DNA from 4 places in the Sporosarcina jeotgali genome. Region 1 is predicted to be linked to each of the others. Evidence: riboswitches for the same ligand, from Rfam matches in the RefSeq annotation. Region 1 holds a riboswitch; each other region holds the start of a gene.
The links. Region 1 has a riboswitch for S-adenosylmethionine ahead of metA (homoserine O-acetyltransferase MetA). Riboswitches for the same ligand answer to the same signal wherever they lie in the genome.

Region 1 (7,929 bases):
CGCTTTCCGACACCAATATCTCCCGCAGGCACGTCGATATCCGGACCGATGTGGCGACTCAATTCCGTCATGAAACTTTGGCAGAAGCGCATGATTTCACGATCCGACTTCCCCTTCGGGTCAAAATCAGAGCCGCCTTTACCAGCACCGATCGGCTGACCTGTTAGAGCATTTTTGAAGATTTGTTCAAATGCGAGGAATTTCATAATGCTGCTATTTACGGAAGGATGGAAACGAAGTCCGCCTTTATAAGGGCCGAGCTCACTGTTAAATTGAACCCGGTAGCCCCTATTGACATGTACCTTGCAACTGTCATCTTCCCAAGCAACACGAAATGTCAAAATCCGTTCCGGTTCTGTCAGTCTTTCCAAGATTCCATTTGTAATATATTCAGGGTGCTGTGCAAATACGGGACGGAGTGAATCAAAAATTTCCCGGGTTGCCTGGAGAAATTCAGTTTCGTTTGCATTTCTTCTTTTAACTTGCTCATAAACTTGATGCACATAATCATTTGAACGTCTTTGTACATCTACATTTTCTACATTTAATTTTGCCATACGCTTCCCCCTTAATCCCGAATCTATCATGCTGTATTTAATCAGTATACGCTAGTTTGAATATTTTTGAAAATACATTTTAATCAGCAAATAAAAACAGAGGGGGCGATCTCCTCTGTTTTAGGTTCCTATACGGCTCTTCATATCACTTTTTCACGATATTAAAGTTATCTTCGAGCAGCAGCCAGTTTTGCGGGAAAGCCAATCCAAGCTTCCAATACATAATCCCTCTGAGACTATACTTTTTCAATAAATCGAACTTGGCCTGAATACTCCTTGCATCCTCAAACCATACTTCATGCTGAATATTGTTTTGATCGATATATGTGAAAAATGGTGCTTGTGCAACATAGTCATACTCAATCGCTTCATTTTCACGGATGGCCAGTTCTGTCGCCTGTCTGGGACTAAGCGCTTTTGCAGGCTGCCCGCCTTGAGTCGGATAAGGTTTAGACCAATCATACCCATACAAGTTTTGACCTAAAAAGATTTTCGTTCTTGGAATTTCCGAAACTGCGTATTTGACTACTTGTTCTACCTGGGGTAATGGGCTCACAGCTTGGGGCTCACTGTACGTATACCCCCATTCATATGTCATCAACGATACAAAATCCACAATTTCTCCATGGGCTTTATAGTCGTGCGCACCGTAAATCCCCGTTTTGACATCGCTCACTTTTGGAGCTAGAGCGGTGGATAATGTCAGGCCCGCAGGATGGAAACGATCTCGTGCGCGTCGTAAAAAGGCATTGTATAGTTGTCGGTCTTCCGGGAATAATAACTCAAAATCAAAATGGATATCTTTGTATCCTACTCTGTTTGCGACTTCTAATATGTTCGTAAATAATAAATCCTGAACTCCTTTGCTTACAAAAATATCATGAGCTAAGGGTGCACTAAATGCGAAATCTTCCAAGTTGCTAATAACCATTGCATTCAGTGCTCCTGCATTTGCAGCGATTTCAGGCAAGTTTGCAGTGGACGGGGCTTTTAGTGTTCCATCGCGTTTCACTTCATAACTGAACATTGCCAAATAAGTTAATGCAGCTACCCGATTTTTTGTTTCAGCAATCATCACTTGTGTGACCGGTGTTCTTGGCTCCACGTATAGTAATGACTGCGCAGGTGTCTTAGGAGCCGGTGGAATGTATAGCCGCTGACCTACTGTCAAAGGCGCTGATAAAGAAATCTGGTTAATGTTGGCGAGCTCTGAAATCGTCATCTTTTCTTTACGTGCAATCTCATATAGAGTATCCCCTGGCTGCACCCAATAATAACTGCCTGTTATTGGAATCACAAGTGCTTGACCTACAGCCAGCTTCCCTGAATTCCCCAATTCATTTGCATCCGCAATTTCCTGCCACTGAATTCCATATTGTCTCCCTATTGTAAATAGACTCTGACCTTTTTGAACAACGTGGATTTGCACTAATATGCACACCTTTCCATACAAATTCGTAATCCATTGTATGTTTGCTGTTCTTCATCTATTCATACAAATCATTCCACGGGTAGAAACATGCTGACCGCTCATACTAGTCAAGAAAGAAAATACAACTTAAATTAGGGAGGACAACAATGACTACAAATCAAGACGGAGTAACCCATCAAAACATGCATACGGGAACAGTTCCCCCGAACATGAACCACGGAGGACATGAGCTTTTTGATGTTCACGAAGTGTTATCAAGTGCGATTGGCGCACTTAACCAGGCGATTCTGCTTCGCCCGCATGTGAAAGACCCGGAGTTGCTGGATATACTCGATCGTCAGTACCGATTTACATTAGACGAGTATAACATCACGGTGGAATGCTTTAAATCCGGTCATGACCCATCTCATCCAACATCCAGCTATAAAATGAAAGAAGGCAATGATTTCATTTACGGCATGAAGCCTGGCCAGCCTAAAAAGCCCATCACGAATGCTTCTGAAATTACGGATGAAATTATTTCCGGGTTCTTATTAGGTTCTGCAAAAGCAGGTGCTTCCATGAAAGCCATGGCAGCCTGTGAAGTATGTAATCCTGTTGTTCGGAGGGTGCTTGCTGATTCGGTTCCGAACTGTATTGAAATGGCTTATGAATTAGCGATTTATCAAAACAAACATCATTACTACCAAGTGCCTCAATTAGCGTCACAGGATATGACGCAATTACTCAATGCATTTGCTCCTGCCGGTCAGCCTGGAATGCCACCATTGCAATAATGGTTAGTACCTTATATGTTGAATCATCTCTATATCAAAATAAATAACCGTAAGCGCCTTTTTGGCGCTTACGGTTATTTTGATTTTTTGTAGAAGGAAGAAGGCGGATCAGAGATAAAGGTATGCTGCTCTTTTGTTACTGGATGGATTATCGTTAATTTAACTGCATGAAGTCCAAGCCGTTTTAAGGGATTAGTCGAGGCACCATACTTCTTATCACCGGCAACAGGATGTCCAATTTCCTCCATATGCACGCGAATTTGGTTTTTACGCCCTGTTTCCAATCTCAATTCAAGTAAAGAATACTGTGCACCCATTTGGAGCCGCTTGTAACGCGTGATTGCTTTTTGGCCGCCATTATTTGTCGGGTTTGAATAGACTTTGAACGTTCGGGTCTCTTTCAGCCAGGAAATGATTTCACCTGTTTCGTTTCGAACCTTACCTTCGACAAGAGCTGCATAGCCGCGTTCTTTGACTGACTCCTCCCAATTGTCTTGAAGCATCTTTTTTACTTCCTCAGTTTTAGCGAAGAGCATGACTCCTGAAGTTTCGCGATCCAGGCGATGAACGATGAAGACACGATTACTTCTATTTGCTTTCCGTACATACGCAGAGAGCTCGCTGAACGCGGTCATTTCTTTTTTATCTTTTGCCGCCATCGACAGCAATCCCGCTTCCTTGTCGATTACGATAATGGCATCATCTTCATACATAATGGACAGTCCTGAAAGTTCACTGTCATTTTTCGCAGCTAGATTGGTCATAATTTCAACCCGGTCTCCTGCTTTCAACAATTTGTCATGTTGAGTAGTGGGTTCTCCATTGACTGTAACTTGCCCCCTGGATAAAATCCCTTTCACTGCATTTCTGCTTTTAGATATTGCCTGTAACAAAAAAGGAAGCAGTGTTTGTTCCTGTTCTACTTTATATACCGCTGCTTGCGGAGTTGATGGTTTTGAGTTATTTCGCATAGTCACGTCTCCTTATCCATTCATTATGCGCAACCTTTCAAGAAATATCAAACCTGATTTAGGATAAGGCTTTTAGACCGATAACTCCCACAATTATTAAAGCAAGGCTTCCAATTCTTGCAAGACTTTTAGATTCACCGAAAAAGATCATATTCAATAACACGGCACCCGCTGTCCCAATTCCAATCCATACCGCGTAAGCTGTACTTACTTGTAAATACTGAAACGATGAATATAGAAATACAAATGATAGACCGAATCCGCCTAAAAACATGAATCCTGTAGGAATGGTCTTTCTTTTGCTATATTTGTTCAATCCGATAACTCCTATAAATTCAAAGACCGCTGCTAACGCTACAAATAACCATCCCATTTTAACGATTCCCTTCTGCTGCTATTTTTTCATCATGACCATCCGCAAGTTTCAAACCAATAACGCCCGCCACTAATAGGACGATGAAGAATATTTTACCGCCGCTTAAAGTCTGGTCAAAGAAAAATACGTCCATTAAAGCAGTCCCGACTGTACCAATTGCTGCAAATATGGCATACACAGTTCCTGTCGGTAATGTCTCACACGCTTTAGAAAGAAAGTGAAAGTCGACGAAAATGAACAAAACAATTGGAATCCAATGCCACCATACTGAAGCTACGTTAAAACCAAAAATCCATACAAGTTCAAAGAAACTAGTTGCTGCTACATAAAGCCATGCTTTTTTCATTAGAAATACTCCTTCTCCCAGATGACTGACTGTCATTCATTTTATTCTATATTATATTATTAACGGAAATCCTTTAATCGACTGACAAAACCTATTGCCAGTCGATAGTCATTTCTACTGAATGCTTGCTTATTTCGTGTACCCTAGTGCATTCATTAAAAATAATAACGTTTCCCGTTTTTGTTCAGTAGCGCGTATATCTTGATCGAATTCTTCATCATACAAATATATTTGTTCTGCTGCGGATTCCGTTAAGCCAATTATCAATTTCGCCAATTGATCCGGATGACTGTCAGCGCGTATTACCTTTTGTTTTTGTCCATTTTCAACAAGTGAACTCACCCACTGGTACATTGGTGCGTATACGCTTTCCCATTCTTTCAAATGTTCTGTAGACGCCAACCCCGAATAAATCATTGCTTGTATCTCGTGATGTTCCTTGTTCACTGCGAAAATCGCATCTGTAAATTGTTGGAGCTGCTCATCAAATGATGCTGTTTCATCAACAGTTTCGATGACTGTCTTCAGCGTAAGCTGCACCATAACTTCTGCAATAGCAGGCATTAAAGACAATTTAGACGGAAAGTATAAGTAAAATGTCCCCTGGGCGATCCCTGCAGTTTTCACAATGTGCGAGACGGTCGTCTTCTCAACACCCTTCTCAGTAAACACTTGAATTGCAGATTGAACAATCTTTTCTTTCTTGTTCACAAAAACCCCTCCACGACTGACTGACTGACTGACTGTCATTCATTATAAACCAATCCCTTGAGAACTTCAAGTTTTTCAGAGGGATTGGGTATTTTTATGCAGCTTTGTTACTTCCATTCAAATGGTGTTTGTTGGTACACATAGTAGTTCAACCAATTTGAGAACAACAGATGTGTATGCGAACGCCATGTATTGGGCGGATTCAACGTCGCATCATCGTTCGGGAAGTAGTTTTTAGGGATATCTATATCAAGTCCCTTAGCAGAATCACGATCATATTCTTCCTGAAGCGTGCCCGCGTCGTATTCTAAGTGCCCCGTAATCATAATGTTTTTAGCGTCTTTCGACAGGACAATAAATGGACCAACTTCGTCCGAATATGAAAGAATACTTATTTCATCGTGAGCTTCTATGTCCTCTTTTGAAACACCTGTATGTCTAGAATGAGGAGCTGGAAACAGATCATTGAATCCTCTTGCAAGATTGACGGTCGGATCTGTCACGATATGATCAAAAATACCAAAACACTTAGCAGGTAACTGTTGTTTATCAATTCCATAGTAGTGATAAAGCGCAGCTTGAGCTCCCCAGCAAATATGCATGGAAGAAGTCACGTGCTCTTTTGCCCAATCTAAAATGTCCTGCATTTCACTCCAATATTCGACCTGCTCAAATTCCATTTGCTCTACTGGCGCACCTGTTACAATCATTCCATCGAACTTTTCGTTCTTAACTTGAGGGAAAGTTTTATAAAATGTATCCAAATGATTTTTGCTCACATTTTTTGATACATACGTTTCTGTATGTAAGAAAGTGATGTCTACTTGGAGCGGTGTGTTGCCTAGAAGACGTAAAAGCTGCAGTTCAGTCTTCTCTTTTTGCGGCATTAAATTTACAACAAGAATACGCAGCGGTCTAATATCTTGTGAGGTTGCGCGTTCTTCATCCATCACAAATATTTTTTCTTGCTTCAGTAATTCTCCTGCAGGCAATTGCTTAGGTATTGTAATTGGCATATCCTTCACTCCTATTCAGCCCATCAAAAAACTTCCGCTTTCTGCAAGAGAGAAAGTGGAAGTCATCAGCCGTTCCTCTTATCTCTCAAGACAATGTCTTGTGGAAGTAGCACCTTCCTGATTTCTTCAGGGGTTGCTGAAACGTCTTAGGGCCATTTCCCTCAGTTTCTCTTGATAAGCATATTCAATTACTGAACAGTATACCATTTCTAATTTGTTTGTATAGTCTAACTTTAAATGGAATCATTTTTATTAATAGAGAAATAACGAATCAGTCGTCATATTGGGCTCTGGAAAACCCTCTCCCTAAAATTTCGGACGCGTTCAGGAAGATGACGAAAGATGTCGGCTCTTGTTCCTGCACAATCTTTTTAAAGTAAATGGCTTCGGATTGTTCTACGACGCAGAGAATCATAGTTTTCTCCTGGTTCGAGTAACCTCCCAAAGACTTCACTTTTGTTAACCCGCGATTGAGCTCACTGCTAATGAGTGCTTGAACTTTTTCTTCTTGTTCTGTAATGATCAGGATCAGCTTAGTAGGCGAAGTTTGAAGCTGTACAAAGTCGATTACCTTGCTTGTCACATAAATTGCCATCATGGCATATAGAGCGAGTTCCAAGTCAAAGACAAACGCAGATATGATAACAACAGCCCCATCTACAATGAGCTGAGCGAATCCACTGGAAAAGTTCGTATATTTTTTTAGAATTTGTGCTATTAACGCAGTTCCGCCAGTGGAACCGTTCCCTCGATAAACAATTCCCAGACCGATACCGAGCATAATCCCGCCATAAATAGAACTGAGTAATGGATTATGAATCGGAACATTAATGTCTGTTGTCAGGAAGATGAAAAACGGAACAAAAAATGTACCGACAATCGTACGCCAGCTAAAGTCTTTCCCTACCAGGACCAGACCTAAAATGAGAAGCGGTAAGTTAATGATCCACTGCACATAAGCAGGATTAAATCCATATAGTTCATAAACAATTGTGCTTATGCCTGAAACACCGCCTGCAGCTATGCGAGAAGGTAAAAGAAAAATAGTAAATGCCAGTCCGACAAACGCCGAGCCTACAATAATTTGAAGATAGTCAAATAGCGCTGATTTCTTAAATTGAGTGAAAGTCATCGTGTCCCTCCGTTCATGTCAACTGTACTATTCTATCAAATAACCTGTACGTTGTGACCGTTGACAGTGAAAAGAGGAGAAGTTCCTTCATTCAAATTGTTCTGAATTAATTCACTTTCGACAAATGATCAACCATTATTTTGCATTTTGTAACATGCAATTGTATGATTATAGAAGAATTCAGGTACCATTGAAGGAGGTTCTCTTATGAGGAGTTTAGGCGTAGTAAGAAAAGTTGATCATTTAGGGAGAATAGTTATCCCAATTGAATTGCGTGAGACAATGAAACTTCCTGAAGGACAACCACTTGAATTTTTCACAGAAGCGGAGAATATCATTCTCAGAAGCTACAAAATTCGTGAAGCATGTGTGATTACCGGGGAAATTTCTTCCGATAATTTTGAACTGTCAAATGGCATGTTCGTAAGCCCAGCAGGTGCTGAAATTATTCTCAAAGAGGTAAAACAAGCTTTTTAACGTGTGATTGAAATGACTGCTGTCAGGAAGTAATTGTTCTTACTCGACAGCAGTCATTTCATTAATAATCTTACGCTTCAGGATGATCGAGGAAGGCTGTAATTTCTTCGCGTGTTTTTCTGTCCTTACTAACAA
Region 2 (7,929 bases), 140 kb from region 1:
AGGACTCGGCAATCGTGTGAAGTCATTAGTGTATGCAGATGATCGCACAGGTGAGCTTCTCTGGAGCATCTTGGCACCAACACTTCTTTACTCCGCTGACATGCATAGGAAAATTGCAGATACAATTGTATCCATCGATAATGCGATGAAGTGGGGCTTCGGATGGCAGCAGGGGCCGTTTGAAGTATGGGATGCCATCGGAGTGAGTAAATCGGTCGAACGGATGAAAGAACAGGGAGAAACGATTCCTTCATTCGCTCAATCTTTGCTCGATAAAGGATTCGAAACGTTCTATAAAGAGGAAGACAATGAGCTCTTCTACTTTGACGGGGAAGGGTACTCACCAGTGCCGGTTAATGAGAAAGTAATCGACTTGAAGCGCTATAAGAAAAAGCATGGCGTCATCAAGAAGAATTCAGGCGCAAGCTTGATCGACATGGGGGACGGAATTGCACTTCTTGAATTCCATTCACAGTCTAATGCGATTGGCCTCGACATTATGCAAATGATCAACTTTGCGGTGGATGAAGTCGAGAAGAATTACAAAGGTCTCGTTATCGGCAACCAAGGAAAGAACTTCTGTGTCGGTGCAAACCTCGGAATGATCTTGATGGAAGCGCAGGATGATAACATCTTCGAACTCGATTTTGTGGTGCGTACGTTCCAGAACGCCATGATGAAAATCAAGTATTCCTCAAAACCGGTCGTTGCTGCACCGTTCCAAATGACGCTGGGCGGCGGAGCGGAAGTCTGCTTGCCAGCGGCTCATATCCAAGCTTCCATGGAAACGTATATCGGGCTTGTTGAAGCCGGTGTCGGCCTCATTCCCGGCGGCGGCGGAAACGTCGGTCTGTATTTGAAACACTTAAAAGGATTGCCGAATGGCCTACAAGTAGACTACCAAAACATCGCAAACAACGTATTTGAATCCATTGCGATGGCGAAAGTGTCGACTTCCGCTGATGAAGCACGTGAAAACAACTTCCTCGATTTCGCAGACGGCATTAGCGTCAACGCGGATCACCTTTTATATGATGCAAAACAAGCAGCACTATCGCTTTATGACAATGGCTATCAAGCGCCAAAGCATGAGAAATTCCCGGTAGTTGGTGAAACCGGCTATGCAACATTATTACTCGGTGCAGAAGGCATGCGTTTGTCAGGGTTCATCAGCGATCATGATATGAAGATTGCGAAGAAACTCGCATATGTATTGGCTGGAGGGAAACTGCCATACGGCACACTAGTCGATGAGCAGTACTTGCTGGACTTAGAGCGGGAAGCGTTCTTGAGCCTTGTAGCAGAGCCGAAGTCACAAGCACGTATGCAGCACATGCTTGTCAAAGGCAAACCATTGCGTAACTGATGAATCAGAACTTTTAGAGGAGGAAATACAATGCGTGAAGCAGTAATCGTAGCGGGTTCCCGCACACCGGTCGGCAAGGCAGGCAGAGGATCGCTTGCGACAGTCCGACCAGATGATCTAGGAGCTCTTACTATAAAAGAAACACTAAAACGCGCAGGAGGTTATGACGGTCCGATTGAAGACCTGATCATCGGCTGCGCAATGCCAGAAGCAGAACAAGGCATGAATATGGCGCGTAACATCGGTGCACTGGCGGGATTGCCAGACACGACACCAGCGATTACGATTAACCGGTTTTGTTCATCAGGACTCCAGTCCATTGCGTATGCAGCTGAGCGGATCATGCTCGGACACTCTGAAGCCATCCTAGCAGGCGGTGCAGAATCTATGAGTATGGTTCCAATGATGGGCAATACCGTTCGCCCGAATGCAAAGCTTGCTGAAGAAGCACCTGAATATTACATGGGAATGGGGCATACTGCCGAGCAAGTTGCCGTAAAATATGGAATCAGCCGTGACGACCAAGATGCGTTTGCGGTTGAATCCCATCGTCGTGCAGCAGCGGCGATTGACGCTGGAAAGTTCGATGACGAAATTGTCCCAGTCGAATTTACAAAAGGATATGTCGACAGCAATGGGAAATTCGCAGAGAAAAAAGAGACGTTTTCGATGGATGAAGGCGTGCGTCGCGGTACGACTACTGAAATCCTGGCGAAACTGCGTCCTGCATTCTCCGTAACAGGAACCGTTACTGCCGGTAATGCTTCACAAACGTCTGACGGAGCAGCATCTGTACTGGTCATGGATCGCGAAAAAGCTGTGGCGGAAGGGCTTACGCCAATCGCGAAGTTCCGTTCGTTTGCAGTAGCAGGCGTACCACCTGAAATTATGGGAATCGGACCGATCGCTGCGATTCCTAAGGCCCTGAAAATCGCTGGACTATCGATTGAAGATATTGACGTATGGGAATTGAACGAAGCATTCGCATCCCAATCGCTTCAAGTCATCCGTGAATTGAAGCTGGACACAAGCAAAGTGAATGTGAATGGCGGTGCAATTGCACTCGGTCACCCGCTTGGTGCTACAGGTACGATTTTGACGGTGCGTATGATGAGTGAACTGAAGCGTCAAGGCAAGCAATTCGGTGTCGTTACGATGTGTATCGGCGGCGGAATGGGCGCAGCTGGCGTGTTTGAATTATTATAAGCAAACTAGGAACGTAAAATAGAGGAGGAACTAGAAATGACTGAGACTACGACAAATGAGCTAATTAAAGGCGGAGCGTTTTTAACTGAAGACATTACACCGGATCGCGTATTCACTCCTGAAGACTTTTCTGACGAGCAGAAGATGATCGCGAAAACTGCGGAAGACTACGTGAAAAACGAAGTGCTTCCAGTTGTGGATAAGTTGGAAAATCATGAATTTGAGCATTCCGTAAAACTTCTTAAATCTGCCGGGGATCTGGGCCTTCTAGGCGCAGATGTTCCTGAAGAATATGACGGCCTGGGATTGGATAAAATCTCATCTGCATTAATCTCAGAAAAACTTGCAGTAGCAGGCGGATTCTCAATCACTCACGGTGCACACGTTGGAATCGGTACGCTTCCAATCGTATTGTTCGGTAATGAAGAGCAAAAGAAGAAATACTTGCCGAACTCTGTAGCAGGAGACAAAATTTCTGCATACGCGTTAACTGAGCCAGGTTCAGGATCAGATGCTCTTGGAGCTAAAACGACTGCGAAGTTGAACGCAGCGGGTACTCACTACGTATTGAATGGTGAAAAGCAGTGGATCACGAACGCTGGATTTGCGGATGTATTCGTTGTCTATGCGAAAATCGACGGTGATAAGTTCTCTGCATTCATCGTAGAACGCGAATTCCCTGGCGTTTCTGTTGGAGCGGAAGAGAAAAAGATGGGTATCAAGTCTTCATCTACACGTACATTGATCTTGTCTGACGCTGAAGTGCCTGTTGAGAACTTGCTTGGTGAAGTCGGCCGCGGCCACATCATCGCTTTCAACATTTTGAACATTGGCCGCTACAAGCTTGGAGTCGGTACAGTTGGCGGATCGAAGCGTGCGCTTGAACTTGCGATTTCGTATTCAAATGAGCGTAAGCAATTCAATACGCCGATTTCATCGTTCAACTTGACGAAAGAAAAGATTGCAACAATGGCGTCCCAGCTATATGCGACGGAAAGCTTGATTTACCGTACAGTTGGTTATTTCGAGCAGCGTCAAAGCCAGATGACTGCTGAACAGCAAAAAGACGGAAAAGCGATTGCAGCAGCAATTGCTGAGTATGCAATTGAATGTTCTATCAACAAAGTTGTCGGTTCTGAGACACTCGATTATATCGTTGACGAAGCGGTTCAATTACACGGCGGATATGGTTTCATGGCTGAATACGAAGTGGAGCGCGCATACCGCGATTCACGTATCAACCGAATCTTCGAAGGAACAAACGAAATCAACCGCATGATCGTTCCGGGAACATTCATGAAGAAAGCATTGAAAGGCGAGTTGCCATTGCTGCAACAAGCTCAAGCACTTCAAGAAGAGCTTCTTATGATGATGCCGGAAGAAATCGGCGATGCACCGCTTGAACAAGAAAAAGTTCTAGTGAAAAATGCGAAGAAAATCGGTCTGCTGGCTGCTGGATTAGCTGCACAGCGTTACGGTACGAAGCTAGAAGAAGAACAAGAAGTCCTTGTAAACATTGCGGATATTGCGAACAACATCTTTGCAATGGAATCTGCGCTCCTGCGTACTGAAAAAGCAGTCGCGAAAAACGGTGCGGAAAAAGAACAGCAAAAAATCTTGTACACCGAGATTTTCTGTCAAGAAGCATTCGCTGCAATCGAACGTGATGCAAAAGAAACACTATACGCAGCAGTGGACGGAGATAACCAGCGCATGATGATCTCCGCATTGCGCAAGTTGACTCGTTCGAACCCTTACAACGTAATTGCGAAGAAGCGTGAAGCATCCGTCAAGCTTATCGATGCTGCTAAATATGTAGTTTAATACGTATATTCCCATCCAGACTGCAATTTAAGTAGTCTGGATGTTTTTGTGGTAAAATGGAACCAATGGGGGTGACTGTATTGGGACTGCACTATTATGGCTATCCAAAATGTACAACATGTAAAAAGGCTGAAAAGTGGCTGAAAGAAAATGAGATTCCATACGAAGCATCGAACATCGCTGAACAGCCGCCGAGCGAACAAGCATTGAAAGAAATCATCACAAGTTCACAGTTGCCGTTGAAGAAGTTCTTCAATACGAGCGGCATGAAATATCGTGAACTTGGATTGAAAGACAAACTTGCGACTATGAGTGAGGATGAACAAATTAAATTGCTGGCATCTGACGGTATGCTCATTAAGCGTCCTCTGGTGACAGATGGTAAAACGACCACAGTAGGCTTCAACGAAGAGACTTTCGCAGAAACGTGGAAGGCTTAACTTCATTTCTTGTCTTTCAAAGGTACCTGTGGCAAAATAGAATTAGACATAACAATTAACTGTTGGAGGGGTAAAGAATGAGCACACCACAAGGTTTGAAGTATTCTGAAGAGCACGAATGGGTTAAAGAAGAAGACGGTAAATACCGAATTGGTATTACACACTTTGCACAATCTGAGCTTGGTGATATCGTGTTCGTTGAATTGCCATCAGTTGGCGACGAATTAAAATCAGACGAGCCATTCGGCAGTGTTGAATCTGTAAAAACAGTTTCAGAACTATATGCACCAATCAGCGGTAAAGTCGTTGAAGTAAACGAAGATTTAGAGGACAGCCCCGAGCTAGTCAACGAATCTCCTTACGAGGGTGCTTGGATGGTCGTTGTGGAAGCAACGAAGCCGGCTGAACTCGAAGAGCTTATGACTCCTGAAGACTACGACAAAATGACTGTCGGAGAATAAAACCTCAAGACGCCGCTGATCCGGCGTCTTTTATATTTTCTTTTGAAATAGAGTGAAGGTGATAGGTATGAATGAATGGACATATAGTGAGTGGAAAGAACTCGCTGATCGAGAAGAGCTTACGGCATTCTATTTGTATACACCGCTATGCGGAACGTGTGCAGTGGCCAGCAAAATATTGAATGTCGTAACAGAATTGAAGCCTGATGTTCCGATTGGAAAAGCCAATTTGAACTATGTTGAAGAACTTGCAGCAGAATACCAGATTGAAAGTGTCCCGTGCTTGCTCATTAAGCGTAAAGGAAAGTCACTTGAGAAAGTCTATGCCTTTCAATCGGTTCAAAATATTCTCGAAAAGCTTAGTTGACACTCCTAAATCGCTATGGTATAACTAATAGCAACCAATTGAATAACTGACTCTTATACAGAGAGGTGGAGGGGAGTACCCTGCGAAGCCCGGCAACCGTCAATAAACTTGAAATGGTGCCAAGTCACACAAAGCATTTGCTTTGAAAGATGAGAGATCGGATGAACGCCATGAATTTTAATGCGTACGCCTTTCTGTGAATCTGCAGGAAGGCGTTTTTATTTTTTAATTGCAAACAATCATGGACAGAATGAAAAGCAGTGAGGTGGGTGTCGAATGATTCAATTAGCAAATGTCAACAAACGATTTGGGACCTCAAGCACTGCAATTACTGCAGTTGACGGAGTTAACCTTACAATTGAAGAAGGAAAGATATACGGCATTATCGGATACAGCGGTGCCGGGAAAAGTACATTGATCCGCTTGCTGAACGGACTGGAACAGCCAACAGACGGATCGGTCGAAGTCAATGGACGTAAGATCTCATCCATCGGCGGAAAAGAACTCCGCCAAGCCCGGCAAAAAATCAGTATGATCTTCCAGCATTTCAATTTACTTTGGTCTCGCACCGTTAAAGAAAACATCATTTTTCCGTTAGAAATAGCAGGTGTTAACAAAGCAGAGCGAGAGAAAAAAGCATCTGAACTGATAGAGCTTGTAGGATTAGCAGGACGTGAAAATGCTTATCCATCGCAATTATCAGGCGGCCAGAAACAGCGTGTCGGGATTGCCCGGGCACTTGCAAACGACCCAGAAGTACTCTTATGTGATGAAGCCACGTCAGCACTTGATCCAGAAACGACGGACGCAATACTAGACTTGCTGACAAGCATTAACGAACGTCTCGGATTAACAATTGTCCTCATCACGCACGAAATGCACGTCATCCGGAAAATCTGTCATGAGGTCGCAGTAATGGAAGCGGGACGCGTTGTAGAAACAGGAGACGTACTGCAGCTCTTCCAGTCACCTAAAGAACCGATTACCAAACGATTTGTTTCACAAGTGACGGAACCGGAAGATGCGAAGAAAGTGATGTCACTCATGCATCAGGATTATCCGGACGGCACCCTCGTCAAACTAGCATTTGTCGGAGAACGCACTGAGCAGCCTGTCCTCGCTAGTTTAATAAGAGAGTATCCAGTGGATGTCAGCATTCTTCAAGGGAACATCTCGCAAACTCGCGGCGGTGCATACGGGACGCTGATTTTACAACTGACAGGGGACCCCGAAGCCATTACAAATGCGATTCAATACTTACATGAACAAGGTGTTCAAACGGAGGTGTTTGAGAAATGATTGAAACCTATTTCCCGAACGTCGACTGGGCAAAAATGTGGGATGCAACTGTAGAAACCCTTTATATGACCGCAGTCTCCACCGTATTCACATTCATTATCGGACTCGCACTTGGAATTCTATTGTTCCTAACTGCACCTGGTCATATATGGGCTAACAAACTCGTGAATTTGCTGACTGGCTCGATCGTTAATATCTTCCGGTCGATTCCATTTATCATTTTGATCATCCTGCTTATTCCTTTCACGAAATTCCTGCTCGGCACAATTCGCGGACCGGAAGCAGCAATGCCGGCATTGATTATAGGAGCCGCACCATTTTACGGAAGAATGGTCTTGATTGCGCTGACTGAAATCGATAAAGGTGTACTGGAGGCAGCACGCTCAATGGGAGCAAAAACCTCAACCATCATCTTCAAAGTATTATTGCCAGAATCGATGCCCGCTTTAATCTCAGGGATCACAGTTACTGCGATTGCACTGGTAGGCTACACAGCAATGGCAGGAATTATCGGTGCCGGAGGACTTGGAACACTCGCTTTTCTAGACGGATTCCAGCGAAGCCGTGAAGACGTTACTCTCGTTTCAACCGTCTTAATCCTAGTCGTCGTCTTCATCCTGCAATTCGCAGGAGACTTCGCCGTCAAAAGATTAGACAAACGATAATCCAGGGAAAAACAGGCGTGCCTGTCTACTATATAATGACTTTGGTTATGGACGGTGTTGATTTACGTTGCAGGCGGACGCTTTCCGCGGGCTCGAACTCAGCCTCCTCGGTCGCTGCGCTTCCTGCGGGGTCTTCGGTCTTCGCTGATTCCGCAGGAGTCGCCGCCTTACACTTCAATCAACGGATCATGTATTAGCAACAAAGTCACTAAAAAATCAGAAAAGGGAAGTGGAATGGATGAAAAAGTTTTTAACTGGAATTTTACTAGCGGTACTTGTATTAGCACTTGCAGCATGCGGA
Region 3 (7,929 bases), 1.5 Mb from region 1:
GCGGCGCAGTCACATTCCTGGAGTTTGCGAAAGAAGCAGACGTAACGCTAACGTTCTAATACTGAGTACTAATGGAGTGAAAGGAGAATATATATGACAGTTCGTATGATGAAACCACAAGAAGTGGCACGGTTCAGTATTGATCGGAAACCGCTTTTCATTTTAGATGTACGCAACGAAGATGCATTTGCAGATTGGAAGATTGAAGGGGAGTCTTTTGACTATTTGAATGTCCCTTATTTTGAGTTGTTAGATGGCGTCGATATGATAAAAGAGAAATTGCCGACTGATCGTGAACTTCTCGTTGTTTGTGCAAAAGAAGGTTCTTCACAAATGGTAGCTGAAATGCTCTCTGAAGAAGGAATGGACGCTGCCTATCTTGAAGGCGGCATGAAGTCATGGAGTGAATATTTAGAGCCGATTAAGATTGCAGACTTGAAATCAGGCGGGGAGCTGTATCAATTCGTTCGTTTAGGAAAAGGGTGCCTTTCTTACATGGTGATTGATGACAACGAAGCAGCTGTGATTGATGCGACACGTATGACTGACGTGTTCTTAGCGTTTGCAAATGAAAAAGGAGCTGCCATTCAACACGTATTCGATACGCACTTGCACGCTGATCATATTTCTGGCGGACGTACGATCGCTGAAGCAACAAATGCAGCGTACTATCTTCCGAGTGAAGACGCAGAAGAAGTAGTTTTTGATTATACACCATTAACAGACGGCCTAAAAGTGAATGTCGGCAAGACTTTAATTGAAGCTGCATTCTCTCCGGGGCATACGAGCGGGTCGACGTCGTTTATCATTGATGATGCTTATTTGTTAACTGGAGATATTTTATTCATCGATTCCATCGGCCGGCCTGATCTTGCAGGTAAAGCTGAGGACTGGGTAGGGGATTTACGCACGACACTGTATTCGAGATACGAAGAATTATCTGGAAAATTAGTTGTATTGCCAGCGCACTTTATGGAGATGAATGAAGTCAATTCGGATGGCAGTGTTGCAAAGAAACTGGGCGCATTATTTGCTGAAAATCATGGGCTGCAAGTGGATGATGAACAAAAGTTCCGTTCACTCGTTACTGAAAACCTCCCGCCGCAACCGAATGCGTATCAAGAAATTCGTCAAACAAACATGGGGGCGCTCACTCCAGACTCAGAAACGCAGCGTGAAATGGAAATTGGGCCGAACCGTTGTGCAGTAAGATAATTAAGGGGGAACTATACAATGAAAGCAGATCACTTTTTAGACGCAACGGGTTTATCATGCCCGATGCCTATCGTTAAAACACGCAATGCCATGAAGGAAGTTAATGTTGGAGAAATTTTAGAAGTGAAGACGACGGATAAAGGCGCGAAAGCCGATTTGGCTGCTTGGACAAAGTCAGGCGGACATGAATTGCTTGAGCAAACAGAATCCGATAATGTCTTTACATTCTTCATTAAAAAAGGATAAGTTTGAATGGGGAAGGGGGAGACGTGTGCCTCCTTCTTTTCCTTGAAAGAAGGGGAAAGAGATGAGCAGCAGTTTCATCATCGTGTTTTTTCTGATCGGATTTATCGGTTCGTTTTTATCCGGAATGGCAGGGATCGGGGGAGCTATCGTCAAATATCCGATGCTTTTGTATATTCCACCGTTATTTGGACTATCAGCACTGACTGCCCACGAAGTAAGCGGGATTAGCGCTGTGGAAATCTTTTTTGCAACAATTGCAGGCGTGCTGGCATACCGCGGAACAGGGCTTCTGCACAAGACACTTATCATTTATATGGGTGGCGCTGTTTTAGTCGGAAGTTTTATCGGCGGACTCGGGTCGAGTATGCTTTCTGAGCAAGCAGTCAACATGGTATACGGTGTGCTTGCAGTTGTGGCAGCTGTATTGATATTTATTCCACGGAAAAAGGTGGAAGACCGGCCGGCAAGTGAAGTGACATTTAACAAGTGGCTGGCGGCTGGGCTTGCGTTAGTAGTTGGTGCCGCGTCAGGTGTTGTCGGAGCAGGAGGCGCATTTGTGCTCGTTCCTATCATGCTGACCGTGCTCGCAATCCCAACTCGAATCACTGTCGCTTCGTCATTGGCAATTACGTTTATTTCTTCGATTGGTTCTGCGGCGGGTAAAATCGCAACGGGGCAAGTGTTGTGGGGGCCGGCACTAGTTCTAATTGTTGCGGCGTTGATTGCCGCTCCGCTTGGTGCAAAGTTCGGTCAAAAGGTGAATCCGAGCGTATTGAAATGGATTTTAGCAGTGCTCATTTTAGCCACTGCGATTAATATTTGGAGCGATTTGTTATGACGGTATTCAACATCGGGCTATGGTAAAATACTAGCGTATTACGTATAGACCGGAGGCTATTATGACAAATCGTAACAAAGGTATTCTACTATTATTAGCGTCGGCATTTGGCTTTTCACTTATGACCGCATTCGTGAAATTATCCGGGGATGTCCCGACGATGCAGAAAACGATTTTCCGTAATGGCGTATCGATGATCATTGCATTTTTCTTCGTCATTCATTTTAAAGAAAGACTGTTTGGCAAGCGGGAAAACCAACGTTTGCTATTGCTGCGGTCTGCACTAGGGGCAATCGGCATCATACTGTTCTTCTATGCGATCGACCATTTAGTACTTGCAGATGCGGATATGCTGAATAAAATGAGTCCGTTTTTCACCATTGTATTTGCGGCACTATTTTTAAAAGAACATGTAAAGCCATTTCAGCTGTATAGTATTTTGCTCGCCTTTCTAGGGACATTGTTCATCATCAAGCCGTCGTTTTCACTTGATATTGTCCCGTATGCAGCGGGGATTTTATCCGCAGTATTTGCTGGCGGCGCATACACCGTATTGCGAGCACTTGGAAATCGTGAGCAGTTTTACACGGTCGTGTTTTACTTCTCGACATTTACGACCGTTGTGCTATTGCCGTTCGTAATTTTCACGTACCAATCCATGACGCTGAAACAGACGGTGTATTTATTAGCAGCAGGGGTGTTTGCAACTGTGGGACAATTCGGGATTACGCTTGCGTACAAATACGCACCGGCAAAAGAGATCTCTGTGTTCAACTATTTCACGGTCGTATTCTCCGCAATCCTCGGCTTCGTGCTGCTTGGTCAAATTCCGGATGTTTATAGCTTCATTGGCTATTTCATTATCTTCGGTTCGTCTCTCTACATGTTTTTACGCAATCGAGGCGGGGAAGAAGTGCCTGCTGAATTAGCAAGGAAAGAGTAATAATTGTTATGAATAAAACCCTCATTCTCACGAGTTTTCGTGGAAATGAGGGTTTTTGTGTTAGTTAAATAGCTGGTTTGCATCTGGACCGAAAGTGTCTTTCAGCAACTTTTGTTTGCGTGTTTGAATCTGGACAGCAAGATCATCGGCCTGCCGCTGCAAGTCCGCGATTTCTTGCAGCTCTTTCTGAAGCGCTTTTTTCGACAGCAAGTCACCTTGGTCGAAGTAGTCAATTTCTTGCTGAACGCGTGCAAGTGTCTGATGACGTTTCATAGCACCAGCCGTGCTACGCGGTTTTTGTTTTAAAATCTGTTCTTTTTCCATGTGTAATTGTTCAATCTTCCCCATATAAATCACTCCTCTGAAATTTGCCAAACAAAAAACTCTTCCCCCGAGCAGAGAAGAGTTGCAGCAGCGCAAATTCTCCTCATCGGCCAGGTTTCCCTGTTGGCAGCAGCACCTTGCGTGAGCAGGTTGCTGAGACGTCATCGGGCCAAGTCCCTCGGTCTCTCTGGATAAGAAAAGAGTCGTTCATTCAGTTAGCTATAGTCTAGCATATTTGTTCGGGACGGGCAATATGCCCGACAGGCAGGCGGCTCCGCACACGTTCTCCGACGGTTCATCGTGGTTGTCCGACACATTGAGATAGGTCTTCGACACCCGAGCCAACTTCTCGATCACTCCGCAAGATTTCTCCGACACATAGCGGAGTTTCTCAATAACGGGACACAATTCAACTGCTTTAAGGGAGTAATTGGGTGCGCTTCGCTTGTTTTAAGTGCTGGGTACCCTTGCTGGCTGGGGTATCAGCTATATAGCGCAGACTATCGGCCATATCAAGGGAAGTATCAGCCACATGACGAAAATAATCGGCCACATGCAGCCAACAATCAGCCAAATCTCGAAATTAATCGGTCAAGGGACACAATTCAACAGATGCGAGGGGGGATTGGTAAATCCTCCTTTAACCTTATGCATAGATAGTGATATTTCCCAGCCTTATCCAATGAAGCATAAGTACCAATTCTGAAAACTTAATTGACAACGATTCTCATTATCATTTATACTCGACTCATTGAGAGGGATTCTCAATTAAAAAAGGGGGGAGTCAAGTTGAAGAAGTATATTTTAGCAGCAGTATTAAGCGTTTGTATGACAGCACTTGCCGCATGCGGCGGTACGGATAGCGGTGAAGAAGTATCTACAGAAAAAGCGCCTTCTACAGAAACAGCAAGCGCTAAAACTTCTCAATCAGATAATGCTAATGAGAATAAAGAAATAGAAATCGCGGATGCAACAGGTCAGAAAATAATATTTGAACAAGCACCTGAATCTGTCGCGGTGCTCAGCAGCGGTGATCTGGATATGCTGTTAGCGCTCGATGCGAATGTAGTTGGCCGTCCTTCATCTCAAGGAGAACCGGCGGCTGAACTGAAAGATATCCAAGAGATCGGTAATCCGCACCAGCCAAACTTTGAAAAGATTGCGGAAGTCCATCCTGAAGTTATGATTGCGTCGCCGAGTTTTAAGCAGTTTGCGGCAAACCTTGAGGCTCAGGGGACGAAAGTCGTTTATACACAAGCCAATTCTGTAGAAGATATTTTACAAACAATCGACATGTTTGGAACGATGTTAGGGAAATCTGATGAGGCTCAAAAAGTGATTGCCGGGCTGAACGAACAATTGGATGCACTTGTTGGCGCTGAAGGTGAAAATGGTGTGAAAACGCTTCTTGTCTATGGAGCACCTGGGTCTTACTTAGTGGCACTTCCGAATTCATTGTCAGGTGACTTGCTTGAACGTGCTGGCGGCGAAAACATTGCGTCTGATTTCCCGCAAGAAGAAAAGTATCCGCAGTATGCAAGCCTGAGTACTGAAAAAATTATTGAGCGAAATCCTGAAGCAGTTATGCTGATCACGCACGGAGATCCGGAAGGTGTTAAAAAGGCATTCGAAGGAGAAATGGATAAGAACCCAGCGTGGAAAAACTTGGACGCCGTAAAAAATGGAAAGGTAACAGTATTGCCTTCTCATTTATTCGGTACGAATCCTGGAACTAAAGTAGCAGACGCACTTCAAGTGATGAACGACAGTTTGAAAGAAGCAAAGTCTAAATGATTGCGGTGAATGAACAAAAGAACGAAAGAAGCGTCAATCATCCGCTGGCAAAGCGCCGGACTGCGGTTCTGATAGGAGCTGCTGTACTGCTTTTGATAGCAGCAGCTGCAAGTCTGATGATTGGTTCCGTTTCGTTTTCGTTCACTGAAATTATAAATGGATTATTCAACTCTACAGACACCCTTGAACGAAGAATCGTTTGGGAGCTGAGGCTGCCCCGTCTGCTGATCGGATTAATTGTGGGAATGTGTTTAGCAGCATCGGGTTCCATTCTGCAAGGGATTATGAGGAATCCGCTAGCCGATCCAGGGATTATTGGCGTATCGTCCGGAGCAGGACTTGCGGCAACAGCCATCATGATTTTATTCCCCGCGTACATCATGCTTTTGCCTGCTGCTGCATTTCTTGGAGCACTCGTTACAGCACTCGTGATTTATGCAATGTCTTGGCGGGGCGGGACGTCTGCGGTGCGCATCATTCTCGTAGGTGTGGCAGTGAATGCAGTTATCGGAGCTTGTATGAGTGCGCTTATGCTTCTCTATAGTGATCGCGTGCAATCGGTTTTACCATGGCTTGCCGGAGGAATCGCAGGAGCTGGCTGGGTGCAGTTCGGAACAATTATCTGGTATTCACTTGCAGCTCTGGTTCTCGCGATTTTTGCGATTCCTCATATCCGGATTTTACGGCTGGGAGATGAAGTCGCAAAGCTGCTTGGACATAAGGTCGAGCGAAGCCGCTTTTACTTAATCGTATTGAGTACATTACTCGCGGGGATTGCGGTCAGTGTTTCAGGGTTAATCGGATTTGTGGGACTCGTTGTCCCGCATATAATGCGTTCACTTGTGGGAGGAGATCATCGATTTTTGCTACCCGCATCTGCGCTGGGCGGTGCATTGCTAGTCGTAGTCGCAGACACTGTTGCACGCACAGTGTTCAATCCGATTGAATTGCCCGTCGGAATATTACTGTCATTCCTGGGAGGTCCGTTCTTCCTGTACTTAATCCAGAAACGGAGGGATTCGTTTGCTGACAGCTAAAGAATTGTCATATCGTCAATCGGAAACATTCAGCTTGGAAGATATCAATCTGCACATTCCTGAAGGGGAGATTGTCAGTCTGATAGGGCCGAATGGTTCTGGGAAATCAACGTTTTTGAGAGTCATTTCGAGATTGCTGTCACCTGACGAAGGGGAAGTTATTTTGGACGGGCAGCAGATTGTGCAAATGGATACGAAGGATGTCGCCAAAACATTGGCGATGCTGCCCCAGATGCAAGATCATCAGCTCGATTTAACCGTTGGGGAACTTGTGGAATTCGGCCGTCACCCCCATCGGAATCGGTCAGGAAGATTTTCTGCAGAAGATCGGGAAGTGACGGAATGGGCACTTGAAGTGACGCATATGAAACCATTTCGCAACCGGCTGCTGAACTCGTTATCAGGAGGTGAACGGCAGCGGGCATGGATTGCGATGGCCGTTGCCCAGCGACCGAAAGTCTTGTTGTTGGATGAACCCACGACCTATTTGGACATTGCTCATCAGCTGGAAGTGATGGAGCTCGTAAAAGAACTGAACGCAACATTCGGGATGACCGTCGTCATGGTGCTTCATGATATTAACCAAGCCGCACGGTACAGCGATCGGCTCGTTGTCTTGAAAGATGGCTGTATCCGATTTGATGGAATACCTCAGTGTGTCTTATGCAAAGATATGTTCCAATCGATTTTTGAAATCGATGCAGATATCTTTACAAAGAATGGAATGTGCTTTTTCACACCTACTAAATTACGAAGGGATGAGGTCTATGCGACAGGAAGGCGAAAAGAAGGGGCAATTGGATAATGCGTTGGTAAGGGAGTTTATTATCGCAGCTCATGGGAATTTATCTGAAGTGAAGGCGTTGCTGGCAGTGGAACCCGCACTTGTGCACAGTGTTATGAATTGGGGCGGAGATGACTGGGAAAGCGGTCTAGGCGCTGCAGCTCATACAGGAAATCGTGATATTGCTGAGCTGTTGCTGGCAAATGATGCGCGCATGGATATATTTTCAGCAGCCATGCTTGGCGACTTGGAAATCGTACGCAGTCTGATTGAGCGGTATCCGTTAATGATCGATGCGAGAGGGGCCCATGGTATTCCTTTGCTGCGCCATGCAGAACGCGGTGGAGAAGCCGCACGTCCAGTTCTTGAATATTTATTATCAAAAAGGGAGGCACTTGTATGAGCCAGATGACAGCAGTGAACACGATTAGCATTGAAAAGGGAAGAGCCCAGGAAGTGGCGGATCGGTTTGCCAAGCCGAAATCCGTCCACACATTCCCTGGATTCGTCCGGATGGAAGTGTGGATGAAAGAGAATATTGAAGATCACGACGAATTGCACATCTGCACGACGTGGGAAGATGAAAAGTATTTCAAAGACTGGCTGAAAAGCCGTGAAAACGATAAAGCACACGGGCAGTCCGCTCAGAAGCCTGAAACTTCAGAGGAAGCGAAGTCGAACCCGATTCTCGGAGCGAAGTTATCGACCTATGTAACTCTCGTTCAGCATTTGCCAGCCGTGGAAGTAT
Region 4 (7,929 bases), 430 kb from region 1:
AATTGGGCTGTTTCGCTAGTGTCTCATCAATTGGCTGCAGGCGGGCTAGCTGAGTAAGTGCTTTTCGAAGCTGCCCATCACCTGATATGGTGCGAATCACAGAATTGGCTGCATCTGTTGTTAAAAACGTTAAATCCGCCTTGCGCACAGAAGCTTCTTTTAAAATAGAGGCTGCGAATCGGATTTGTTCTTCAAATGCGCCTGATGACCTGGCATCCAGCAATAACGTGACATGCTCTCCCCGTTTGTTCTCGAATTCTTTTGTCATCAGATTTTGTGTCCTTGCAAATGACTTCCAATGAATCCATGACATTCGATCTCCCGGCTGGTAGTCCCTGACACTGGTCGCTACCGTCGTTTCTTTTATCAATGAAAACGGCGATCTGGTTGTCCCTTTGTCATGATAAGAACCGATTGGGACGTACTGAATCGACTTCGTCTCTGGGAAAATGAGCAGCGTGGATTCTCCTTCTGCGACAATCGTTTCACTCTTTTTCACCCACCCTAAAAAGTCTGCAATCTCAATTTGTACAGGAGGAAAGTTATGCTCTCCTCTTTGATTGCCTTTTAGTTCATATTGAAAAACAGCTTCTTTTCGAAACCCCATGACAAACAACCGGGAAGTTCCTCCTTGTGTAACGGAAGCAAACCCATCATTCACTGGTTCTTTAACGGAGAGGTACAGCAATGGATAGCGATTTGTACGCTCCACACGAATCTTCACGATTGTTGACTCGCCAATACCAAGCAGAGGTTGTTGGATCTCTCTTTTCACAGAGGTCTTATTTAAAGGGTAAAATACAATGGAAAGCGCATACAAAGAAAAAGGCACGATGAAGTAAAAAATCGTCCAGCTAACCATGCCGCCTTGAAACATTGCAAACGAATATGCTCCGCCTATTACGAGCAAAACAAAGAGCGTTTGAATGGTAAGTGTTGCACGTCTTCGTGTCATACAGAGTTCGCCCTTACAAACGGAACACGGACTTTCGCTAAGACGTCGATCAATACATCGTCTATGGAATGGCCACTATATTCAGCATCAGGATGCAGAATGATCCGGTGACTAAACGCATATGGGAGTAAATACTGCACATCGTCTGGCGTTGCATAATTACGCCCGCTGATGAGTGCATATGCCTGGCATGCCTTCATAAGACCGAGCGATCCTCGAGGACTGACACCAAGGTATACGGACGCGTGATTCCGTGTAGCCGTCGCGCAATCCACTATATACGATTTAACCGTTGCATCTACAATGACATTGGACGCAGCGACTTGCAGCCCAAGCAAATCCTCCAACGCAATAGCCGGTGCAGTGAGCTCAGGAGGGATTTGAGATTCTGAACGCGAGAGGACTTCAATTTCTTCATCCCTTGTTGGGTATCCCATTTTCAATTTGAATAAAAACCGATCCATTTGAGCTTCAGGAAGAGGATACGTTCCTTCATATTCAATCGGATTTTGTGTTGCCATCACGAAAAACGGCTGAGGAAGCTGCAAGGTCTTTCCATCAATCGTGATGGAGGATTCCTCCATCCCTTCCAGTAATGCTGCTTGGGTTTTTGGAGACGTCCGATTAATTTCATCCGCCAAAATAATATTGCCGACAATCGGCCCCGGTCTGAATTCAAATTCCATCTGCTGCGGATTGTAAATCGAAACTCCGAGCACATCTGAAGGCAGCAAATCCGGTGTAAATTGAATTCGCTTGAACTCAGCGCCAATGGAAGCCGCCAAGGATTTCACCATCACCGTTTTCCCTACACCCGGTACATCTTCGAGAAGTACGTGTCCACCTGCCAGCAGTGCTGTCAGACTAAGTTCGCTGATTTCCCGTTTTCCTACAATTGTTTGTTCGATGCGCGCTAGGATCGCATCGATTTTCTCTTTATATGACATCCTAATTCCCCCCATGCTCATTTGCTGGATGACTCTACAGTTCTTTCCATCATACCGGAATTCCTACAGTCCGACAAACAAATTTACAAAACAAACAGAATTAACCGGCAACAAAAAAACCTCTCAAGAAAAGAGAGGTTTCTACAATCATTTCCAAAAATCATCGAATACAGTAATTGGAAGATGCCGCTTGTGCTCGGAACGGAGGTAATGACGTTCGATCGTTTGACGGGTCGCGTCCGGTATTGACTTTCCTTCCAGATAGTCATCGATCTGTTCGTAAGTGACGCCAAGCGCTATCTCATCCGGCAACGCAGGCTTATCTTCTTCTAAATCGGCAGTCGGGACTTTGTTATACAAATGTTCCGGACATCCAAGCTCGCGAAGCATCTCCTTCCCTTGGCGTTTGTTCAAACGGGACAGCGGTGTAACATCGGCAGCCCCGTCGCCAAACTTTGTAAAGAATCCTGTAATGGCTTCTGCTGCATGATCCGTACCGATTACTGCGCAATGATGGAACGCCGCCATTGAAAACTGTACTTTCATGCGTTCTCTCGCTTTTTCATTCCCTTTTTCAAAATCGGATAAGGAAATGCCGGCTGCGTCCAATGCACGTCGGCTGGCATCTACTGCTTCTTTAATATTCACTGTATACGTAGCAGAAGGCTTTATAAAACGCAGAGCGTCTTGGCAATCTTCCTCATCGAATTGCGTACCGTATGGCAATCGGACTGCAACAAACTTATAGCGGTCAGTCGAGAGTTCTTCATTCAATTCATCAACTGCCATCTGCGCGAGCTTTCCAGCTAACGTTGAATCCTGACCTCCTGAAATCCCAAGAACATAGCCTTCTAAAAACGTATTTTTCTTTAAATACGCTTTTAGAAAATCTACAGAAACCCGAACCTCTTTTTGCGGATCAATCTTTGGCAGCACGTGCAACTCATGAATAATTTGCTGTTGTAATTCATTCATTTCCGGTCCCTCCTATTCGTGGATGAAGTCACTTACCATTTCCTGGACTTCTTGAATGTTTTTCATCTTATTGTCCCAGCATTTCTGACTCAAATCGACTGGATATTCTTCAGGGTTAAGTGAGCGTTTGTATTCATCCCATAACAGATCCAAGTTATCTTTTGCATACTGCCGGATTTCTAAAGTTGGCGGGACGTCATAGATGACTTGTCCGTGATCAACCACTTTTTCATGAAGGTTCCTAGCTTCAAAATTCGTTACAAACTTTGAGATAAACGTATGGACGGGATGGAACATTTTAATGCGCTTTTCGGCATTCGGATCTTCATCATACATAGTGATGTAGTCTCCTTCAGCTTTCCCATTTTCTTTATCAATAATCCGATACAATTTCTTACGTCCCGGTGTCGTCACTTTCTCTGCATTGGAAGAAATTTTGATGGTGTCGACCATTTCACCATTCTCTCCTTCAATCGCAACAAGTTTGTAAACAGCACCAAGCGCAGGCTGGTCATATGCGGTAATGAGTTTTGTGCCAATCCCCCAAATGTCGACTTGCGCCCCTTGTGCTTTCAAGTTAAGGATCGTGTACTCATCCAAATCATTCGATACCACGATTTTCGCATCTTCGAATCCTGCTTCGTCCAGCATACGGCGTGCTTCTTTCGATAAAAACGCGATATCCCCGCTGTCTAAGCGAATACCTATGAAGTTGATTTTGTCGCCGAGTTCTTTAGCCACTTTAATAGCTGTTGGAACGCCGATTTTCAGCGTGTTGTACGTATCTACAAGGAACACACAATCACGATGCCGCTTTGCATACGAGTGAAACGCTTTGTACTCGCTCTTATAGGCTTGTACCAGGGAGTGAGCATGGGTACCGCTAGCTTGGATGCCGAATAATTTACCCGCGCGGACGTTGCTAGTCGCTTCCACACCGCCAATAACCGCAGCACGCGCCCCCCAAACCGCCGCGTCCATTTCGTGCGCACGGCGGCTTCCGAATTCCATGACCATTTCATCTTTCACCACTTGCTTGATACGAGAAGCCTTAGTCGCAATTAACGTCTGGTAATTAACGATATTCAAGAGCGCTGTTTCAATAAGCTGTGCTTCAGCCAGCGTCGTTTCAACCCGCATGATCGGTTCGTTTCCGAATACCGCTTCTCCTTCTTTCATGGAATAGAGATCCCCAGTAAAACGAACGTCTTTCAAATACTCAAGAAAGTCCTCTTTATAATGCAATTCATTTTTTAAATAAGCGATATCGCTATCAGTAAATTTCAGATCACGTAAATAATCCAGCACGCGCTCAAGTCCTGCAAAAATGGCATACCCATTTCCGAATGGCAGTTTTCTGAAATACAGCTCGAAAATCGCCTTCTTGTTATGAATGCCTTCCGCCCAGTACGTTTCCATCATATTGATCTGATATAAATCTGTATGTAATGCCAAGCTATCATCCGTATAGTTTGTGCTCACACTAATTCGCCTCTTCCAAATAGGTTATGTAGATCGTTTATAACTGTGCTTTACCCGTTTTTCCAACAACTCTACCCTCAAAAAATTTTACTGCACATTTCTACCCGCAATCGCTTTCATTTGCAAGCGCAAATAAAAGCTCAGGTAACATCTTCTGAAGAATTTCCAAACTATAGACAAGTATATCAAATTCCCCAGAGAAAGAAATCATCAGAGCACTATTGCAATCAACATTCAAGCGTGATACTATCAGAATAATCACTTTACAAATAATTCAATACTTTCTTATCAAGAGAGACGGAGGGACTGGCCCTGTGATGTCTCAGCAACCTGCCCTAATGGCCGAGGTGCTAATTCCAGGAGGTGCATAAGCATCTCTAAAGATGAGAGCTGACTTCATGCGGATTGCATAGAAGGCCCTCTTAAGGTTTATCGAGGGCCTTCTTTTTGTATATAATAGCCGGAATTCGGCACAAAAAGGCGGGATTGAGATGACAACACAAACACAAACAGATTTGCTGGCTGCACTGACTGCATTGAAGGCAAAAGAATGGGTGGACCTCACTCATACATTCGGACCGGATTCTCCTCACTTCTTCATGTTTGAAGACGCTGAGTTCAAAACACTGTTTAACCATGACTATGGTTTCTTTGCACAGCAATTCAGCTTTGCAGGTCAGTACGGAACGCATATCGATGCCCCTATTCACTTCGTGCGGGATACACGCTTTTTAGAGGAACTGGAGTTAAAAGAGCTTGTGCTTCCTTTAGTCGTCGTAGATAAATCCAAAGAAGCAGAAGCAGACCATGACTTTACGTGCTCAAAGGATGACTTGCTGGCGTTCGAAAAAGAACACGGACCCATCGAATCGGATACATTCGTAGCACTTCGGACCGATTGGAGTAAACGCTGGCCCGACGCAGAACGTTTTTGCAACAAAGATGATGAGGGGAATAATCGAATTCCAGGCTGGGGCTTGGATGCCTTAACGTTCCTTTTTGAAGAACGCGGTGTAAAGGCAGTCGGCCACGAGACATTCGATACCGATTCTGCGGCAGACTTTAGAAAAAACGGTGCGCTCCATGGAGAGTACTATGTACTTGAACAAGATACGTATCAAGTGGAACTTTTAACGAATCTAGACAAACTTCCAGCAAAAGGCGCTGTCATTTTCAACGTCGTTCCAAAGCCTGAAAAGGCATCCGGATTTCCGGTACGCTCTTTCGCCATTCTTCCTTAACAAAAAAGAGGCTGGGACACAACCAGTCAGATTGAAGCAAAAAAAGCGAGTGTTCACCGATTTTTGGTGAGCACTCGCTTTTTTTCTCGTATTCTTTCCGTTTTCTGATGCCTGAATGTTGTTTATGGCCGTGTATTTCCTCAAATTCACGGCCATGAATGCGAAGCCCAGTTCATTTTTCACCTTATCATTTCCCCGCACAGAGAAACGAGTGAACGCCAAATTCGCCTTCAGAAATCCAAAAACTGGTTCTACGTCGATTTTCCGTTGACCGTAGAGTGAACCTGTTTTCTCTTCTGAAAGCTTCGCTCGAATGATTGTTTTATGCATTTCCCATTTTTCATTGATATACAATTTCCGGTTGTTGCCTTCCTGCGCTTTCGTACAAAGGGAGCGCAATGGGCAATCGGAACAATCGTCGCATTCATACGCTTTGTATTCGCGTGTGAATCCGTATTTGTCGGTTCGTTTTGAAAAATGGCTAAATCCTAGCCTGCGGCCATTCGGACAAGTGTAGGAATCCGCTTCCTCATCATAAGCCCAGTTCATTGTGTTGAACGGATCTTCTTTGTATTTCTTTGTCTTTTCCTTCCGATACTGATTATAGGTGATCAATGGTGTACGCTTTCTGTTTTCAAGGATATCTCCATAGTTCTGTTCACTGCCATAACCAGCATCTGCGACTATGTACTCCGGCAGCTCGAAATAGTCTTTCTCGATGAGATTAAGAAACGGGATGAGTGTTCGTGTATCCGTTGGGTTTGGGTAGATATCGTAAGCAAGCGCATACTGTCCTTCGGTTGCCACTTGCACATTGTAGCCTGCCTTGAGCTGGCCATTACTCATATGATCCTCCTTCATCCTCATGAAGGTGGCGTCATGATCCGTCTTGGAATAGCTGTTACGGTCTCCAAAAATCGCCATGTCGATCCGGTATTTCTCTTTGCGTTGTAAAAAATCCTGGAACTTTTTTCGATACTGTTTTGGTTCCTTGCGTTGCGACCGCAGCTCTTTTCGAACTTCTGTATCGTCGCTTTCTTCAATTTTTTCATCGTAGGTCTGTACCGTATCTTCCAGCTTGTTGAGGATGTTGGACAGTTCGTTCGTGGTAAGCTCGTCCGAACTTTCTCGTTCGATCTCCGGTATGATGTTCTTTTCCAAAAGCTCCTCATACATCTGATTCGATTTTTCGACCAGGCTCGCACTGTATCTTTCAACGGCTTTACGCCAGACGAAGGTGTACTTGTTAGCATTGGCTTCGAGTTTAGTCCCGTCTATGAAGATGGCTTCTTCTTCGATTTGCTTTTCTTCTACGAGTCGGCAGCGGAATTGTACAAAGCATTGGCGAAGAAGCTCTTTCACTTCGGGGTGGACCCGGAAGCGATTGATCGTACGATAGGTTGGTTCATATCCCTGAGCCAGCCACATCATCCGGACACTGTCTTTCAAAAGCCCTTCAATCTTTCTGCCAGAAAACACGGACTGGGTGTAAGCGCAGAGCAAAATCTTCATCATCATGCGCGGATGATAGGCAGGGCAGCCGGTTTCACGCAAAAAGCCTGTGAAGGCTTCTCCGGGGATCGACTCCACGAGCTCATTCACAGCGTAGGCAATATCATCTTTCTGTAGCTTCATTTCCATATCGAGCGGCAAAATTAGTTGATTCATGTTATACTCTTTAAACATAGGAAGACCTCCTTAAATGGTTTGTGGTGAATCTATTTTAACAGAGTGTCTTCCTATTTTCCTTTCTAAAATACCAAAAGAACGAATCCCTAGGATAATTCCTTAGGATTCGTTCTTTTTTAATTTACTGAGTTTTGTCCCAGCCTCTTTTTGCTTCCTTATGCTTTTTTCGCTGCATGCATTTCCGTCATGCGCTCATAGAAGTCAACGAAATTATTCACAACAGAATCCAAGAATGCAACTGTTGGTGCGTCAGTTAGTTCATCGTCATCGCTCAGTTTCTGATGAATAGAGCCAATGTACACTTCATTGTTTGGCAAAATCAATGGAGAAAGACCGGGATTGGATAGAATTTCACGTAAATGAATTTGAGCACGGACACTGCCGAAAACGCCCATTGACGATCCTACAATGAAAGCAGGCTTATCACGCAGCGTTGCTTCTCCTCCGCGTGATAACCAGTCCAACGCATTCTTCAAAGCGCCTGGGATGGAGAAGTTATATTCAGGAACTGCGAATAATACAGCATCCGAATCTTTTACATTTTCTTTAAATGCACGGACATTTGCCGGCGGTTCACTTTCATGATCAACGGAGAACATTTCTACATCATTGATTGAAACTAATGTAATGTCCAATCGAT

Region 2: it holds a riboswitch for S-adenosylmethionine, as region 1 does, so the genes downstream of both, PGH26_RS11135 (methionine ABC transporter ATP-binding protein) here and metA (homoserine O-acetyltransferase MetA) in region 1, are expected to answer to the same signal.
Region 3: it holds a riboswitch for S-adenosylmethionine, as region 1 does, so the genes downstream of both, PGH26_RS02710 (hypothetical protein) here and metA (homoserine O-acetyltransferase MetA) in region 1, are expected to answer to the same signal.
Region 4: it holds a riboswitch for S-adenosylmethionine, as region 1 does, so the genes downstream of both, PGH26_RS12755 (cyclase family protein) here and metA (homoserine O-acetyltransferase MetA) in region 1, are expected to answer to the same signal.

The regions. Positions count from the first base shown of each region.
Region 1 covers NZ_CP116341.1:2,098,475-2,106,403, forward strand. The annotation lists gene gdhA (NADP-specific glutamate dehydrogenase) at 1-557, opposite strand, end outside; gene PGH26_RS10340 (glycoside hydrolase family 18 protein) at 703-1,986, opposite strand; gene PGH26_RS10345 (spore coat protein) at 2,136-2,765, shown strand; gene PGH26_RS10350 (RluA family pseudouridine synthase) at 2,840-3,736, opposite strand; gene PGH26_RS10355 (DMT family transporter) at 3,795-4,109, opposite strand; gene PGH26_RS10360 (DMT family transporter) at 4,111-4,458, opposite strand; gene PGH26_RS10365 (TetR/AcrR family transcriptional regulator) at 4,588-5,208, opposite strand; gene metA (homoserine O-acetyltransferase MetA) at 5,277-6,185, opposite strand; SAM riboswitch class I at 6,261-6,366, opposite strand; gene PGH26_RS10375 (YitT family protein) at 6,457-7,317, opposite strand; gene PGH26_RS10380 (AbrB/MazE/SpoVT family DNA-binding domain-containing protein) at 7,525-7,794, shown strand; gene PGH26_RS10385 (thioredoxin family protein) at 7,865-7,929, opposite strand, start outside.
Region 2 covers NZ_CP116341.1:2,239,436-2,247,364, reverse strand. The annotation lists gene PGH26_RS11165 (3-hydroxyacyl-CoA dehydrogenase/enoyl-CoA hydratase family protein) at 1-1,366, shown strand, start outside; gene PGH26_RS11160 (acetyl-CoA C-acetyltransferase) at 1,397-2,572, shown strand; gene PGH26_RS11155 (acyl-CoA dehydrogenase FadE) at 2,609-4,396, shown strand; gene PGH26_RS11150 (arsenate reductase family protein) at 4,477-4,836, shown strand; gene gcvH (glycine cleavage system protein GcvH) at 4,914-5,297, shown strand; gene PGH26_RS11140 (thioredoxin family protein) at 5,365-5,664, shown strand; SAM riboswitch class I at 5,715-5,820, shown strand; gene PGH26_RS11135 (methionine ABC transporter ATP-binding protein) at 5,941-6,963, shown strand; gene PGH26_RS11130 (methionine ABC transporter permease) at 6,960-7,628, shown strand; gene PGH26_RS11125 (MetQ/NlpA family ABC transporter substrate-binding protein) at 7,867-7,929, shown strand, end outside.
Region 3 covers NZ_CP116341.1:578,691-586,619, forward strand. The annotation lists gene PGH26_RS02685 (DsrE/DsrF/DrsH-like family protein) at 1-59, shown strand, start outside; gene PGH26_RS02690 (MBL fold metallo-hydrolase) at 94-1,215, shown strand; gene PGH26_RS02695 (sulfurtransferase TusA family protein) at 1,234-1,461, shown strand; gene PGH26_RS02700 (sulfite exporter TauE/SafE family protein) at 1,523-2,299, shown strand; gene PGH26_RS02705 (DMT family transporter) at 2,361-3,242, shown strand; gene PGH26_RS02710 (hypothetical protein) at 3,303-3,590, opposite strand; SAM riboswitch class I at 3,667-3,764, opposite strand; gene PGH26_RS02715 (ABC transporter substrate-binding protein) at 4,356-5,360, shown strand; gene PGH26_RS02720 (FecCD family ABC transporter permease) at 5,366-6,397, shown strand; gene PGH26_RS02725 (ABC transporter ATP-binding protein) at 6,384-7,202, shown strand; gene PGH26_RS02730 (ankyrin repeat domain-containing protein) at 7,165-7,584, shown strand; gene PGH26_RS02735 (antibiotic biosynthesis monooxygenase) at 7,581-7,929, shown strand, end outside.
Region 4 covers NZ_CP116341.1:2,526,628-2,534,556, forward strand. The annotation lists gene PGH26_RS12735 (DUF58 domain-containing protein) at 1-955, opposite strand, end outside; gene PGH26_RS12740 (AAA family ATPase) at 952-1,902, opposite strand; gene nadE (NAD(+) synthase) at 2,050-2,877, opposite strand; gene PGH26_RS12750 (nicotinate phosphoribosyltransferase) at 2,890-4,359, opposite strand; SAM riboswitch class I at 4,642-4,749, shown strand; gene PGH26_RS12755 (cyclase family protein) at 4,851-5,600, shown strand; gene PGH26_RS12760 (IS1182 family transposase) at 5,499-7,286, opposite strand; gene PGH26_RS12765 (NADPH-dependent FMN reductase) at 7,445-7,929, opposite strand, start outside.